One region of the Rhodopseudomonas sp. BR0G17 genome, then DNA from elsewhere that is predicted to be linked to it. Evidence: predicted binding sites of a transcription regulator. Region 1 holds the regulator's gene; each other region holds the start of a gene.
What was found. Region 1 encodes PhoB, which activates phosphate uptake and scavenging genes when phosphate is short. Its sites were predicted from a motif close to TGTCATNNANCTGTCAT; they were not measured.
Positions count from the first base shown of each region.

Region 1 (4,044 bases):
CGCCTTGAGGCCGAGCAGCAAGCCTTCGCCGCGGATTTCGCTGACGACGCGCGGATGCCGATCGACGACACCGGCGAGCTTCTGTTTCAACAGCAGCGACATCTTCTTGACGTGGTCGAAGAAGCCCGGCTGCAGCATGATATCGAGCACCGCGTTGGCGGCCGCGACGGCCAGCGGATTGCCGCCGAAGGTCGAGCCGTGCGCGCCCGGCGCCATGCCCTTCGCCGCCTCGGCGGTCGACAGGCAGGCGCCGATCGGGAAGCCGCCGCCGAGTGCTTTGGCCAGCGACATCAAATCCGGCGCGACGCCGACCCGCTTATAGGCGAACAGTTCGCCGGTGCGGCCCATGCCGGTCTGGACTTCGTCGAAGATCAGCAGCAGGCCGTGCGCGTCGCACAGCTCGCGCAGGCCGCGGAAGAACGCCAGCTCCGGCGAGCGCACGCCGCCCTCGCCCTGCAGCGGCTCGATCAGGATCGCGGCGGTATTCGGACCGATCGCGGCCTTGACCGCATCGAGGTCACCGAGCGGCAACTGATCGAAACCGTCGAGCGGCTTGCCGTAGCCTTCCAGGTACTTTGCCGAGCCGGTGGCGGCGAGCGTGCCGAGCGTGCGGCCGTGAAACGCGCCTTCGAAAGTAATCACCCGGGTGCGCTCGGGCTCGCCCTTGGAGAAGTGATAGTGCCGCGCCATCTTCAGCGCGCACTCGACCGCTTCAGCACCCGAATTGCAGAAGAACACCTTGTCGGCAAAGCTCTGTTCGCACAGCCGCGCCGCCAGCTTCTCGCCGTCCGGGCTCTTGAACAGGTTGGACATATGCCACAGTTTGGTCGCCTGCTCCTGCAAGGCTTCGACCAGATGCGGATGGCAATGGCCGAGCGCGTTGACGGCGACGCCGCTGGTGAAGTCGAGGTAGCGCTCGCCATCAGTTCCGTGCAGCCAGACACCTTCGCCGCGCTCGAACGCGACATCCGCTCTGGCGAAAACCGGGAGGAGATGGGACGTTGAAGCGCTCTGAGACATGGCCGATCCGATCGGAAAATAGCGGGCCGCCGGCCGGCCGCGTCACGCGCATGACACGAACGCAGTCTGGGACAACGTACCCCGGAAACGAAACGTGCCGCCTTTCCAGGCGGCACGTGGGATTATTCTAGAAGCGTCGAACTCACTGTCAACACGGAGCTTCGACGAAGTGCTGCCAGAAAGCAGCACTCGCGCTGTTTGTTGTGGCTTCGCGGACTCACTCACAGGAGAAGGTGTGGACGCACCGGGTCGGACTCTTGCGCGTGAGTCACGGCATATTGTAGCCTTTTGACTGTCGGGTACGACATCTCGTGCGCGGTTTGTAATCCATTTCGAGTTCTCGGATGAGGCGTAACGCCGGGGCGGCAAGGGTCGTCCGGCGAGCGCTAAGGGATTCTGACAGCTGAGATTTTGACGACCTCACAGCCGCGGTTCCGCGCCGCCCTTCGGCGCCCGCGGCAGGAAGGGATAGAACTATGACGGCATTGACCTGGACCGACGAGCGCGTCGAGCAGTTGAAGAAATTGTGGGAGGGCGGGCTGTCGGCGAGTCAAATTGCCGCCGAGCTTGGCAACGTCACCCGCAATGCCGTGATCGGCAAGGTCCACCGCCTCGGCCTGTCGGGCCGGGCCAAGAGCCCCACGTCGGCAGCGCCGCGGCCGCGCAAGGCGCGCCCGGTGCAGCAGATGATGAGGGTGACCCGGCCGGTGGCGCGCGGCAACACCGCACTGGCGCACGCTTTCGAAGTGGAAGCCGAGCCAGATCCGATCGCCTTCGACAACGTGGTTCCGATGAACCAGCGGCTGTCGCTGCTGGAACTCAACGAAGCCACCTGCCACTGGCCGGTCGGCGATCCGTCGAGCCCGGAATTCTTCTTCTGCGGCGGCAAGTCGCTGCCGGGCCTGCCCTACTGCGCGCATCACTCGCGCATCGCCTATCAGCCGGTCGGCGATCGCCGACGCGCAGCTCCCAAGACCACCCGCTAGACTGACGCCGCCAGCCCAAGGCCGCGGCAATCCGCGCTCGCGCAGCGCAGGGTTGGCCATCCCGCCAAACTGTCATCGCCCGCGAAAGCGGGCGACCCAGTATCCCAGAGCGTCCGTTACTTCCCACCCACTCACTGCAATACGGGATCCTCCGCCTTCGCGGAGGATGACGCTGCTATGTTGGGCTGAGGCCGCGGCTGAACGATTGCAAAAGCGATAGAGTCGACAAACGCCGCCATCGCGTCGTTGCCACGTGTCGCTAAATCACGCTCGCGGTCATCGTGGTTTGAACGAGTGTCTTGGTGGGCACGCTCGCTTTGCTCACCGACGTCGCAAACCTGCTAACAACTACGACGGGCTGCCTTCGACCTTGGCGAAGCGATCGTCGAGGGCGTAGCCGGCACCGCGAACAGTGCGGATCGGGTCCTGCTCGCGACCGATATTGAGCAGCTTGCGCAGGCGGCCGATGTGCACGTCGACGGTACGCTCATCGATGTAGATGTCGCGGCCCCAAACGCCGTCGAGCAGCTGCTCGCGGCTGAACACCCGGCCCGGGTGCTCAAGGAAGAATTCGAGCAGGCGATACTCGGTTGGACCGAGATCGATCGGCCGGCCGGAGCGCGCCACCCGGCGCTTGTCGCGGTCGAGTTCGAGATCACCGTACGCCAGCACGGTGGCGAGACGCTCCGGCGCCGCGCGGCGCAGCAGGCCCTTCACCCGGGCCAGCAGCTCCGGCACCGAGAACGGCTTGACGATGTAATCGTCGGCGCCGGTCGCGAGCCCACGGACCCGCTCGCTTTCTTCGCCACGCGCCGTCAGCATGATGATCGGCAGTTGCTTGGTTTCCGGACGCGCCCGCAGCCGGCGGCACAGCTCGATGCCGGACAGGCCCGGCAGCATCCAGTCCAGAACGACCAGGTCGGGAATCCGCTCCTTCATCCGGGTGTCGGCGTCATCGCCGCGCGCCACCGTCTCGACCTCGTAACCTTCGGATTCCAGATTGTATCGCAGCAGCGTCGTCAGCGCTTCCTCGTCTTCAACTACCAGAATGCGCGCAGCCATTGTCGTCCTCGTCTCAGTGTCGTCTCGATCCGTCCCATGACTGCCGGCCCGGCGGGCCGGCGGCCAGAGCAGCGTCAGTTACCGGGCGTCGCGTTGGCGAAGGTGGTCATGTCGCCCTTCGGACGCTTGTCCATGATCTGCTGACCTTCGATCATGTAGAACACCGTCTCGGCGATGTTGGTCGCGTGATCGCCGATCCGCTCGATGTTCTTGGCGCAGAACATCAGGTGAATGCAGAACGAGATGTTGCGCGGATCTTCCATCATGTAGGTAAGCAGCTCGCGGAACAGCGAGGTGCAGATCGCGTCGACTTCCTCGTCGCCGTTCCACACCACCATCGCGGCCGGCAGATCGTGCGCCGTATAGGCATCGAGCACCGCCTTGACCTGCGACTGCACGAGGTCGGTCATGTGCTCGAGGCCGCGGATCAGCTTCAGCGGATGGAAGTCGCTGTCGATCGCGTTGACGCGCTTGGCGATGTTCTTCGACAGATCGCCGATCCGCTCGAGGTCGGTCGCGACGCGCATCGCGCCGACGATTTCGCGCAGATCGATCGCCATCGGCTGGCGCCGCGCGATGGTCAACACCGCGCGCTCTTCGATATTCCGCTGCATCTGGTCGATCTCGGCATCGGCCGCGACCACGCGCGAGGCCAGCGCGACGTCGCGCCGGATCAGCGCATCGACCGAGTCGACGATCTGGCGCTCGGCCAAACCGCCCATCTCCGCGACCAGCCGGGTCAGCTCCTGCAGGTCGCCGTCGAACGCCTTGGTGGTGTGTTCGAATCCCATATCCGTGCTCCTCGCCCGCCGCGTCAGCCGAACCGGCCGGTGATGTAATCCTGGGTGCGCCGATCGCTCGGCGAGGTGAAGATCTTGTTGGTCGGGCCGAATTCGATCAGCTCGCCGAGATACATGAAGGCGGTCGACTCTGACACGCGCGCCGCCTGCTGCATGTTATGGGTCACGATCGCGAT
Region 1 is NZ_QUML01000028.1:1,218-5,261, forward strand. It holds gene DY467_RS19090 (aspartate aminotransferase family protein) at 1-1,020, opposite strand, end outside; gene DY467_RS19095 (GcrA family cell cycle regulator) at 1,497-2,006, shown strand; gene phoB (phosphate regulon transcriptional regulator PhoB) at 2,355-3,068, opposite strand; gene phoU (phosphate signaling complex protein PhoU) at 3,143-3,859, opposite strand; gene pstB (phosphate ABC transporter ATP-binding protein PstB) at 3,883-4,044, opposite strand, start outside.

Region 2 (4,044 bases), on a different contig from region 1:
GCTGCCGCCGCGCACTACGTTCGGCGAGCCGAACACGATGAAGTCGCCGTGCAGCGCCGCATCGCGCGCGGTCTCCTCGGTGGTGGGGAATTCGGCGATGCCGACGCCGAGATCACGATAACCCTGCCGCATCGCCGGGGTATCGTCGTCGTGCGACAGCATCGGCATAGATACCTCGCGGGCGATGGCGGCGAGGCGCCGGTTCGCCTGTGGCACTTCGTCGCCACGCGCCGCGATGCGCTCGACCAACCGGTCGAATTCGCCGTCGGACAGGCCGGTGCGCTCGACCATCCGGTTCCGCTTCTGCGGCTTGGCGAGGTTCGCCAGCGTCGAGTCCATGTGATCGTTGAAGGCGAACAGATCGACGCGGCGGTCGCCGATCCACTGCGCGATCTCATCGACCGCATCGAGATTGAATGTCTCGTGGCGCAGATGAATTCGGGTGTCGGCGGAAAGCCGCGGCTTGGTGAGATCGATCGCATCCAGCATCCGGCGGGCGTTGTCGGCGCTGCGCAGGCCGGGCTCCCACGACCAGGTGACGGCGTGAAAGACCGTGGTCAGGCCATTGGCGATCGCCTGGCGGTCGCTGTCGATCAGCGCGACATCGATGGGAAAATCGACCCCCGGCCGCGGCATCATTTGCCGCTCGAAGGCATCGCCGTGCAGATCGACGATCCCGGGCAGCACCAGCAGGCCGCGAGCGTCGATCCGGATTGCCGCATTGCTCGCGGCGGAGCCGACCTCGGCGATGGCGCCGCCGGCGATCTGCAGCGAGGCCTCGGCAATCTCGTCGCCGAGCAGCGTCCGGCCACCTTCGATCGCGATCTCGCTCATCCCATCACCTGCTGTTCTGCTGCCGGCTCTCGGTCCGGCGACTGCACTTTCGCCGCACCTTCATATCGGTCGAGGAATTCGTCCGCTGACAATTTCCGGAAGTCGGGCAGCGCGTTGCGCAACGCTTCGTGGTCCCAATTCCACCACGCCAGCGCGACCAGACGCTCCGCCTGTTGCTCGGAGAAACGGCGGCGGATCGGCCGGGCCGGGTTGCCGGCCACGATCGTGTAGGCCGGCACGTCCCGGGTGACGATCGCGCCTGCAGCAACCACCGCACCGGGACCGATGTTGCGGCCCGGCAGCACGATGGCGCCGTGACCGATCCAGACGTCGTGGCCGATCTCGACGTGATGCGAGCGGCGCCAGGCGAAGAACTCGGCGTCGTCGCTCTCGCCCTCGAAATAGGTGCTGGCGCGATAGGTAAAGTGCGCCTGGGTGGCGCGCTGCATCGGGTGATTGCCGGGGTTGATCCGGGTCATCGCCGCGATCGAGCAGAACTTGCCGATGCTGGTGTAGGTGATCTGCGAATCGTTGACGACGTAAGAGTAATCGCCCATCGCCACTTCGTTCAGGATGGTGCGGGCGCCGACTTCGCAATAGGCGCCGAGGGTGACGTCGTGCAGCTTGGCGGTCGGATCGACGGTCGGCGCGACCGTTAGCAGTTTCGCGGCCATGGGAGTCTCGTGCGCGATGATTGGGATGAGACCTGTCATCGGCGCCGCTCATGACGCCGTCGTGACGCATCGATGACGCAGCGAAGACCTTGATATGTCGGCGGAACTACATCGACTGTCACACGGCTGCAAAACAACAGCGTTAGCGATTCCTCCCGAACCTGTTTCGGGAGCAGCGCATGCTGGTAGTTGAGGGTCTGACCTGCCGTTTCGGCAGCAAAGCCGCCGTAGATGGCGCATCGTTTTCGGTGGAGCGCGGCAGCTTCGTCGGGGTGATCGGGCGATCCGGCGCGGGCAAGTCGACCCTGCTACGCATGCTGAACCGGCTGGCGGAGCCGTCCGAAGGACGCATCCTGTTCGAAGGCGTCGATGTGACCGCGCTGCAGGGCCGCGAGCTGCGACAATGGCGCGCACGCTCCGCGATGATCTTTCAGCAGTTCAACCTGATCGGCCGTCTCGACGTGCTGACCAATGTGCTGATGGGCCGGCTGTCCGAAGTGCCGTCGTGGCGCTCGCTGGTGCAGATGTGGCCGGAGCAGGATCGCGCGCTCGCGATCTCGGCGCTCGATCAGTTCGATATGGCGTCCTACGCGGCGCAGCGCGCCGACCAGCTCTCCGGCGGCCAGCAGCAGCGCGTCGCGATCGCCCGCGCCCTGGTGCAGCAGCCGGACATCGTGCTCGCCGACGAGCCGATCGCCTCGCTCGACCCGCGCAACACCAAGATCGTGATGGATGCGCTGCTGCGCATCAACAAGCACTTCGGCATCACCGTGCTGTGCAATCTGCATTCGCTCGATCTCGCCCGAACCTATTGCGACCGGCTGATCGGCATGGCTTCGGGCCGCGTGGTGTTCGACGGCGCGCCGGCCGCGCTGACCGACCAGATCGCGCGCGAACTCTACGATCTCGAAGCCGACGAAGTGCTCGGCGCTGCGCCGCACGTTCCGCACGGCCTTCCCGCCCCCGCATTGGCCGGCGTCGCCGTGGCCTGATCCCGGCGGCGATCGTTCGCCGTCTCCCCTATCCGGCACCGCCCGCGGCGCGTCCGCGTGCGGTCGCCGTGTTTCGACCGTTCACCGACTGAAGAGACAGGAAACCTCATGATCAAGCTCCGTACTTTCGTCGCCGCCGCTGCCGCGCTGGCGTTCACCGCGCACGCCGCGCCGGCGCAGGACTGGAAGGCGAAATATCCCGAGCTGGTGTTCGGCAAGATCCCGGACGAGAACGCCTCGGGCACCACCACCCGCTGGACCCCGCTGACTGACTATCTCACCAAGCAGCTCGGCGTACCGGTGAAGCTGCGCATTGCCAACGACTACGCCGCGGTGATCGAAGGCCAGCGCGCCGGCAACATCCACATCGGCATGTATGGGCCGGCGTCCTACGCCCGCGCCTATCTGGTCGGCGCCAAGGTCGAGCCGTTCGCCATCGAGGTCAACGGTGACGGCTCCAAGGGCTATCACTCGGTGCTGTATGTGAAGAAGGACTCGCCCTACCAGAAGATCGAAGATCTCAAGGGCAAGAACCTCTGCCTGGTCGATCCAAATTCGACCTCCGGCAACAACGTGCCGCGCTTCATGATGAACAAGATGTCGATCGATCCCGACAAGTTCTTCGCCAAGGTGATCTACGCCGGCAGCCATGAGAACGCGGTGATCGGCGTCGCCCAGGGCACCTGCGATGCGGCGTTCAATTGGTGGAACACCGAGGACGAATCCAACCTGCTGCGGATGGACCGCAAGGGCATGGTCAAGGCCGCGGACTTCCGCATCATCCTGGAGTCGGACCTGATCGTGAACTCGCCGATGGCCTATCTGTCGGACCTGCCGGAAGACCTCAAGGCGGCGATCCGCAAGGCGGTGCTCGATCTCGCCACCAACGATCCGGAAACCTTCAACAAGATCTATGAAGGCAAGGCCAAGCCCTACGCGGCGACCAGCCACAAGGACTACGAGCCGGTGGTCGAGCTGATCAAGTTTGTCGACAGCCTGCGCAAGTCGAAGTCCTGACACATCCCAGCACATCATCGGACGTGGGCGGCCAAACGGTCGCCCGCGTCGTCATGTCGGACAACCGAATGCAGGCAGCCGTCACAGAACTCCCCGAACCGCAGCTCCGCGCCCTCGCCGATCACTACGATGCGGCGGTGGCGGCGAAGCGGCGGCGGCTGGCGCTCGGCGGCGCGATCCTGATCGCCGCGATCGCCGCGGCCGCCTGGATGGGCGAAGTCGACCTGGTCAAGCTGGCCGAGAATTTCTGGCGGTTTCCGTCCTACTTCATCTCGATCGCGCCGAAGCTCGCGCTCGCGACGCTGTGGACCGACCTCGCCGACTGGTTCTGGGGCATCAAGCGCTGGACCGGATTGCTGCTCGATACGATTCTGATCGCCTATGTGGGCACGCTGCTCGGGGCGCTCGCAGGCTTTGCGCTGTGCTTTCTCGCCTCGGCCAATCTGGTGCGTTCGCGCATACTGGTCTTCGTCACCCGCCGCTTCCTCGAATTCTGCCGCACCGTGCCGGAGATCGTGTTCGCGCTG
Region 2 is NZ_QUML01000002.1:220,597-224,640, forward strand. It holds gene DY467_RS03085 (alpha-D-ribose 1-methylphosphonate 5-triphosphate diphosphatase) at 1-834, opposite strand, end outside; gene DY467_RS03090 (transferase hexapeptide repeat family protein) at 831-1,508, opposite strand; gene phnC (phosphonate ABC transporter ATP-binding protein) at 1,688-2,500, shown strand; gene phnD (phosphonate ABC transporter substrate-binding protein) at 2,609-3,517, shown strand; gene phnE (phosphonate ABC transporter, permease protein PhnE) at 3,586-4,044, shown strand, end outside.
Region 2: the regulator PhoB is predicted to act here: its motif matches at 1,570-1,586, upstream of phnC (phosphonate ABC transporter ATP-binding protein).

Region 3 (4,044 bases), on a different contig from region 1:
CCTTGCGCTCGACGAAGCGGAACTGGATCGCCGTCAGCGCGATCACGATCGCCATCAGAATCACCGATTGAGCCGCCGAACTGCCGAGGTTCGAGCCGAGCAGGCCGTCCTGATACACCTTGTAGACCAGGGTTTCGGTCGCCTTCGCCGGCCCGCCGCGCGTCATGGTGTCGATGATGCCGAAGGTGTCGAAGAACGCGTACACGACGTTGACGATCACCAGGAAGAAGATGGTCGGCGACAGTAGCGGGAAGATGATGGTCCAGAACCGGCGCATCGGCCGGGCGCCGTCGATCGCCGCCGCCTCGATCACGCTGGACGGAATCGCCTGCAACCCGGCGAGGAAGAACAGGAAATTGTAAGAGATCTGCTTCCAGGCCGCCGCGAGCACGATCAGCAGCGCCGCCTGATCACCATCGAGCAGCGGGTTCCAATCGACGCCGAGCGCGCGCAGCCCATGGGCGATGACGCCGAGCGACGGATTAAGCATGAACACCCACAGCACGCCGACCACCGGCGGCGCCACCGCGTAGGGCCAGATCAGCATGGTGCGGTAGAACGTCGAGCCGCGCAGCGGGCGGTCCGCCATCACCGCCAGCAGCAGCGCCAGCGACAGCGACGACAGCGCGATCGCGAAGGAAAAAACGAAGGTCCGGATGATCGCGGCGAAGTAGTCGGGCTGATCGAGCAGTTCGCGATAATTGTCGAACCAGACGAACATGGTCGACAGGCCGAAGGCGTCCTGCAGCAGGAACGACTGGATCACCGCCTGTACGGCCGGCCAATAGAAGAACACCAGCACCACCACGAGCTGCGGCAGCACCAGCAAATAAGGCAGCAGTTTCGACTGAAAGACGGCCTGCTTGAGCATGTGACGAGTTGCTTACCTGTGGCCGGAAGACTCGACAAGCATCCTGTCCGTCATCGCCCGGCTTGACCGGGCGACCCAGTACTCCATGTCGTTGCTGTTCAAATCGCAACGCTCTGGAATACTGGGTGCCCCGCCTTCGCGGGGCATGACGCCAGGGGTAACGGTGCTTACCTCACCGCCGTCTTCTCAAACTGGCGCAGCATGGCGTTGCCGCGTTCGACGGCGGCGTCGAGTGCCTGCTGGGCGGTCTTCTTGCCGGCCAGCGCCTGCTCGATCTCCTCGGCCCACAGCTCGCGGAGCTGCACCATGTTGCCGAGCCGCAGGCCGCGCGAATTCTCGGTCGGCGGCTTGTTGGTCAGTTCCTTGATCGGTGTCTCGAGATACGGCTGCTCGTTGTAGAAGCCGTCGGCCTTGGCCTTCTCGTAGGCCGCCTTGGTGATCGGCAGATAGCCAGAGGCCTTGTGGATCGCGACCTGGCGATCAGTATCGGACAGGAACGCCAGGAACTTGGCGACGCCCTTATACTCGGCGGCGTTCTTGCCGCCCATCACCCACAGCGAAGCGCCGCCGATGATCGAATTCTGCGGCGCGCCCTTGACGTCCGGATAGTAGGGCATCGGCGCGTTGGTCCAGTTGAACTTGGCCTGCGACTTGACGTTACCGAAGAAGCCCGACGAGGTCAGGAACAGCGGGCACTCACCCGAGGTGAAGCGGCCCTCGCCGGTGTTGGTGCGGCCGGAATAGTCGTAGGTCTTGTCCTTCTGCAGCTCGATCAGCTTCTGCAGATGCTTGAGCTGAACCGGGCCGTTGAATTCGAGCTTGGTATCGAAGCCGTCGAGACCGTTCGCCTTGCTGGCCAGCGGCACGTTGTGCCAGGCCGAGAGCTGCTCGAGATTGGCCCAGGTGACCCAGGCGGTGGAGAAGCCGCAGGTGGCGTAGCCGGCAGCCTTCAGCTTCTTGGCGTCTTCGAACACCTCGGGCCAGGTCTTCGGGATCTCAGCGATGTCGGCCTTCTTCAGCGCGTCGAGATTGACCCACATCACCATCGACGACGAGTTGAACGGGAACGACAGCATCTCGCCCTTGGAGGTCGAGTAGTAGCCGGTGATCGCCGGCAGATACGCCTTCGGGTCGAACGGCTCGCCAGTTTCCTGCATCAATTTGTAGACCGGCTTCACGGCGCCGGTCGCCGCCATCATGGTGGCGGTGCCGACTTCGAACACCTGGAGGATGTGCGGCGCGTTGCCGGCGCGGAACGCGGCGATGCCGGCGTTCATGGTATCGGCGTAGCCACCCTTGTAGGTCGGCACCACCTTGTAGTCGCTCTGCGCGGCATTGAAGTCATTGGCCAGCTTGACGATGACGTCGTTGTTGCCGCCGGTCATCGCGTGCCACCACTGAATTTCGGTGACCGCATATGCCGGCGCAGCCATCGCCAGCGTCGCGGCGATCGCCGTCGCGGCGGCCGCGGTCAGGCCAAAGGATCGAAATGCCATGAAAACCTCCCGGTTGGGCACGTGCTGTCGTGGTGGGCGCGCGTAGCAGTGCGCGATGACAGACACATGACCGTATAAGCGAGGCTCCGCCGGGGAGGAAGCGGCGGCATCGCTGTCGTCGCAACAGCTTATGATGCAGTGCAAGAGTTCCTGCACTGCGGTAATCGCAGCTGGGTGCGTAGCGAAAGCAGAATGAACGGCGCCGGCATCGCGGCCGGCGCCGCTCTCATCAGCGTTTGCGCTCGGGGCCGCTGACGATGCCGTCGGCCTTCAGCTTGGCGATGTCGTCCGCCGAATAGCCGAACTCGCCGAGCACTTCGTTGGCGTGCTGGCTGAACGTCGGCGGCAGGCCGCGCAAGCTGGCCTTGGTGCGCTCGAACCGGATCGGCGAGGCAACGCCCTTGTACCAATCCTTCTCGATCACATCGCCGCGGTAGGCGGTGTGGGGGCTCGTCAACGCCTTGTCGATCGACTGCACCGGGCCGGCGGGCAGGCCGGCGTTGAGCAGCCGGTCGCACAGCGGCACCGCATCGTGCTGGCTGAACACCGCCTCGAGTTCGGCGCGGAGCGCAGCGCGGTTGGCGATGCGATCCTTGTTGCGCGCGAAGCGCGGATCGGTGCCGAGCTCCGGCTTGCCGATTTCCTTGCACAGCTTGCGGAACGTGCCGTCATTGCCGACGCCGGTGAAGATCTGGCCGTCGCGGGCGTTGAAGGTCGAATACGGCACCAGGTTCGGGTGCTCGTTGCCGGTCAGCGCCGGCGGCTTGCCATGCAGGAAATAGTTCGCGGTATGCGGATGCATGATCGCGAGACCGGTTTCGTACAGCGTGGTCTCCACGAACTGGCCCTTGCCGGAGCGCTCACGTTCCGCCAGCGCCATCAGGATACCAATGGTCGCATACAGGCCGGTGGTGATGTCGACCAGCGGCACACCGATTCGCACCGGTCCGCTCTCCGGCGAGCCGGTCGCGGCGATCATGCCGGTCATCGCCTGGATGATGGCGTCATAGCCGGGGTTGCCGCCGCGCGGGCCGTCGGCGCCGAAGCCCGAAATCCGGCAATGCACCAGCCGCGGAAACTTCTCGCGAATCACCTCGTTGGAGAGGCCCCATTTGTCGAGCGTGCCGGGCTTGAAGTTCTCGATCAGCACGTCGGCGTCTTCGAGCATCTTCAACAGCACCTCGCGCCCGCCGGGCGAGGCGAGATCGAGGCCGATCGACCGCTTGTTGCGATTCACGCCGAGAAAATACGCCGCGTCCTCGTCATGGAAGGGAGGCCCCCAGTCGCGCACCTCGTCGCCGGCCGGCGGTTCGACCTTGATGACGTTGGCGCCGTGGTCGGCGAGGATTTGGGTGCAGTAGGGCCCGCCAAGCACGCGGGTCAGATCGATTACGCGCAATCCGGCGATCGCGCCGGGCATCGATGCAGAGGTCATAAGGGCTTTCTTACCGAAGCTTTGCAGGAGCGGAGAACTTATCGCCCCCAACACCGTCTTGGCAAATGCCCGGCGGGCGTCGGCTTCGTTCGCAGCGCGTGAGAGGCTTCAGTGCTGCGGGCCTGAGCGGCGGCGCTGGGTGTGCGCCTGAGCGAGACAAAAGCTACGGAAGCCTGAGGGAAGGATGGTGGAGCCAGGCGGGATCGAACCGCCGACCTCTTGCATGCCATGCAAGCGCTCTC
Region 3 is NZ_QUML01000019.1:88,150-92,193, reverse strand. It holds gene ugpA (sn-glycerol-3-phosphate ABC transporter permease UgpA) at 1-871, opposite strand, end outside; gene ugpB (sn-glycerol-3-phosphate ABC transporter substrate-binding protein UgpB) at 1,039-2,367, opposite strand; gene DY467_RS15840 (CaiB/BaiF CoA transferase family protein) at 2,597-3,802, opposite strand; tRNA gene DY467_RS15835 (tRNA-Ala) at 3,988-4,044, opposite strand, start outside.
Region 3: the regulator PhoB is predicted to act here: its motif matches at 2,423-2,439, upstream of ugpB (sn-glycerol-3-phosphate ABC transporter substrate-binding protein UgpB).

Region 4 (4,044 bases), on a different contig from region 1:
GTCGCAATCCCCGGCGGATAGACCACGAACGGCGTGGTGGCGATCCGGTTCGCGACCTGGCTGATCGGCAGATAATCGACATCGTTGCGCACCAGGCAGCGCGCGGCGTCGTGCGGCGACATCGCGATTTCGGGCATGTGTTCGGGCAGGAATTGCTTGGCCTGCAGCGCGCTGACATCGGCATCGCGGAAGAACCGGTGCATCTGACCGCACAGGTCGCGCAGCCGCACGCCGGCATAGCGCGCCGGCCGGCGCCGGCAGAATTCCGGGATCACCTCGTCGAGCGGCGCATTGTCGTCGTGCAGCTTCTTGAACGCGACGAGGCCGCTGATCAGCGTGCCGGCCTTGCTCGCCTCGACGCCCGGCGTCAGCAGAAACAACAGCGAGTTGAGATCGTTCTTCTCCGGCACAATCCGGTTCTCGCGCAGATATTGCGCCACCACCGGCGCCGGCACGCCGTGCTCGGCATAGCGGCCGGTCGCGCGGTCGAAGCCGGGCGTCAGCAGCGTCAGCTTGTTCGGATCGGTCATGGCGAAGCCGAGCGCCATATCGGCAAAGCCGTGCCAGGCTGCCCTCGGTCCGATTTGCCAGAACGCCGGATCGGTCGCGAGCTGGTCGGTGCTCACCGCCTCCCAGGCGACGTCGTGCACGGCGCCTTCGCGCGCGGCATCCGCGATCGTCACCCGATCGGGCACGAACGGATCGAAGAACCACCGCCGCTCGGCCCGCGCCTCCTTCTCTTCGAACTCCCGCCGCACCGCGCGGATCTTCTTGCGCAGCTCGATGCCGAGCCGGATCGTATCGTCCCACAGCACTTCGCCGGAGCGGCCCTTCATCATCTGCGCGCCGACATCGAGGGAAGCGAACAGCGGATAGAACGGTGACGTCGAGGCGTGCTGCATGAAGCTCTCGTTGAAGCGCCGGTGCTCGACCCGCCGCTTCTGGCCGCGGATGTGGCGATCCTTGATGTGGATCTGCGAGGCCTGGGAGAAACTGGCGAGCTGCTTATGGGTCGACTGCGTCGCGATAATGCCGGGCGCGTCGTCGCCGAGATTCGACAGCCCCATCGCGAACCGGCCGGCGTAGAGCGGGTGAAACTTCATGAAGCCGGCCCAGGCTTCGTCGAACAGGATGTAGTCGCACAGATGCCCGATGCGGCGTAGGATCATCTCGGCGCTGTGGATGGTGCCGTCATAGGTGCACTGCTCGACCACGGCGACGCGGAACGGACGCGGCTTGCGCCACGCTTCCGGGTCCTTGACCAGCGGATGGCTGCGGATGCGTTCGCGCAAGGCCTCTTCGTCCAGCGCATCCCATGCCACCGGGCCGATCAGCCCCCAGGCGTTGCGGACGGTGGGGATGTAGACCGGAATCCCGCCGCCCATCATCAGCGCGCCGTGGTGCGCCGCCTTATGGTTGTTGCGATCGAACAGGACGAGGTCGCCGTCGGTGACCAGCGCACCGAGCGCGACCTTGTTGGAGGTCGAGGTGCCGTTGAGCACGAAGTAGGTCTTCTCGGCGCCGAAGATCTGCGCGGCCTCCTTCTGCGCGCGCAGCGCCGGCCCCTCATGGGTCAGCAAATCGCCGAGGTCGAGCACCGAATTGTCGAGGTCGTCGCGAAACACCGCCTCGCCAAGGTGCTCGATGAACACCCGGCCGATCGGGCTGCGGCTGTAGAACATGCCGCCGTTATGGCCGGGGCAGGTCCAGAGCTGGTTGCCCTCCTCCGCATAATCGACCAGCGCGCCGAAGAACGGCGTCTTCAGCGTGTCGGCATATTGCTTAAGCCGGCTGATCAGATTGCGCGCGATGAAGGTCGGCGTCTCTTCGGAGAGAAAGACGTAGCCGTCGATGAAATCCAGCACCTCGACCGGCACTTCCTCAAACCGCTTGCGGCGGATCAGCAGCACGATCGGGAAATCGAGGCCGCGCCGCCGCATCAGGTTGATCAGCGCAGCAGTCTTGCCCTCGAGCCCCTTCTTGCCCCAGTCGACCACCATGCAGCCGATCGCGGCGTCAGTCTGCACCGCGATCTCGGCATCCTCGAGCTTGCGCGCCTTGACGATCTCGAAGCCGGACCGTTCGATCTCGGCGACGATCTGGTTGAACCGGATGCCCTCAAGATCATCCGCCTCGAAGGTGGGAGCCGAGAACAGAAAGGTGAAACGCCTGAAATAGTCCATGAGGGTGCCCACGTGAATCGCCGACACTCTCTCGCCGGGTTGTGTGACAGTGTGGTGACAATGGCTGTGGCCAGCGGCTGCCATGGATGACGCGCGAGCGGCGGTCGCGGTAGCCGGCGCAACAACTTCAAGTGGTGCGCCGCCACACAGGCCGACGACTGTTCGCGCAATGTACGCGAGCCGACGCTCCCCAGCGAACGGGCCGCCCCTCCATGATCACGCTCTGACCGCTGATGTCCGTTGTCCGCGGAGCTGATTAATCGCGAGGCGGCATCTGCCTGGACAATGCGGTCGACAGGCGGACGGGGTTGCTGCAAAGCTGGCGGAAATCAGCCCACAGCCGAATGGAGCCGTAATGACGAATGACCGCCCTACCGATCCCCGCACCAAATGGGCGCAACTTTCGCAAAGCGAGCGCGACGCGGCTTACGACAACAACAGCGCCGTCAAGAACAGCCCCGAGTTGATCGCCGAACGTAACTCCTCGTCCGCGCAGGCACGCGCGACGTTGAAGTCGGTGCTCGACCTGTCCTACGGCCCACGCCCGAACAACAAGATCGACCTTTATCCCGCGGCCGAGCGCGACGCGCCCTGCCTGGTGTTCTGGCACGGCGGCTATTGGCAGAAGAATTCGCGCGAGCTGTTCGCCATATTGGTCGGAGGCATCGCCGCGCACGGCTGGTCGATGGCAATCCCCGGTTACTCATTGGCGCCCGACGTGACGCTGACCACAATCGTCGAAGAGAGCCGCGCGGCGCTGGACTGGCTCGCCGCGCATGGCCCGGAGCACGGCGTCGCCGGGCCAGTCGTCACCTCGGGCTGGTCGGCTGGCGGCCACCTCGTGGCGATGACACTGGATCATCCGCTGGTCACCGCGGGGCTGTCGATCTCCGGAGTGTTCGATCTCGGGCCGATCCGCGATACCGGGCTGAACAAGGCGCTGCAACTCACCGATGAAGAAGTCGAAAAGCTGTCTCCATCGCGATTGCCGGTGATCGACAAGCGCCTCGACCTCGCCTACGGCGCGAACGAACTGCCGGCGCTGGTGCTGGATTCGATGGACTTGTACGCGCGCCGTCAGGCCGCAGGTGCACCGGGTCGGCTGCTGCCGCTCGCCGGCCACGATCATTTCTCGATCCTCGCCGAACTCCGCAAGCCCGACGGCGCGCTCGTCAAAGCCGCGCATGAATTGGTCGGCTGAGGCTTACAGGTGCAAAGCCAGCGCTACATAGTCCTGCACCGACTTTCCCGTCATGCCCGGCCTTGTGCCGGGCATCCACGCCTTACTGAGCTGCCTCGCCCAAAGGCGTAGATGGCCGGGACAAGCCCGGCCATGACGACCTTGGTGTACAACTTGGTTCGGTTCGGGCTAATCAGCCGGAATGAGATTGGTGGCAGGTCCTCAGCGCTTCGGCATCAAGCTTACAGCGTTGATCAACACTTCGCCGCGCTCGACCCGGACCGGATAAAGCCGTAACGGCCGGCTCGGCCAGCCGTCCGAGATCGCTCCGTCAATCAGGCTGAAGGAGGCGTCGTGGCGCGGACAGGCTAGCCGCCCGTTGACCACCCGTCCGCAGGCGAGATCGGCCTGCTCGTGCGGACAGGCCCGCTCGCACGCCGACACCATGCCGCCGTCCGAAATCAACGCGAGATCGACGCCGGCCACACGAACCGCGACGATGCCCTCGGCCGTCAGCCGCGGCAGGCTGCAGACCGGAAACCATTGGTCCTGTGACCGCGCAACGCCGCCGGTCCAATCCTCAGCCACCGAGATACGCCTTGCGGACGTGCGGATTGGCGATCAGCTCGGCGCCGGTGCCCGACAACACGATGCGACCGCCTTCCAGCAAGTAAGCGTGGT
Region 4 is NZ_QUML01000027.1:47,988-52,031, forward strand. It holds gene DY467_RS18960 (Orn/Lys/Arg family decarboxylase) at 1-2,183, opposite strand, end outside; gene DY467_RS18965 (alpha/beta hydrolase) at 2,539-3,384, shown strand; gene DY467_RS18970 (Rieske (2Fe-2S) protein) at 3,586-3,951, opposite strand; gene DY467_RS18975 (ABC transporter ATP-binding protein) at 3,944-4,044, opposite strand, start outside.
Region 4: the regulator PhoB is predicted to act here: its motif matches at 2,227-2,243, upstream of DY467_RS18960 (Orn/Lys/Arg family decarboxylase).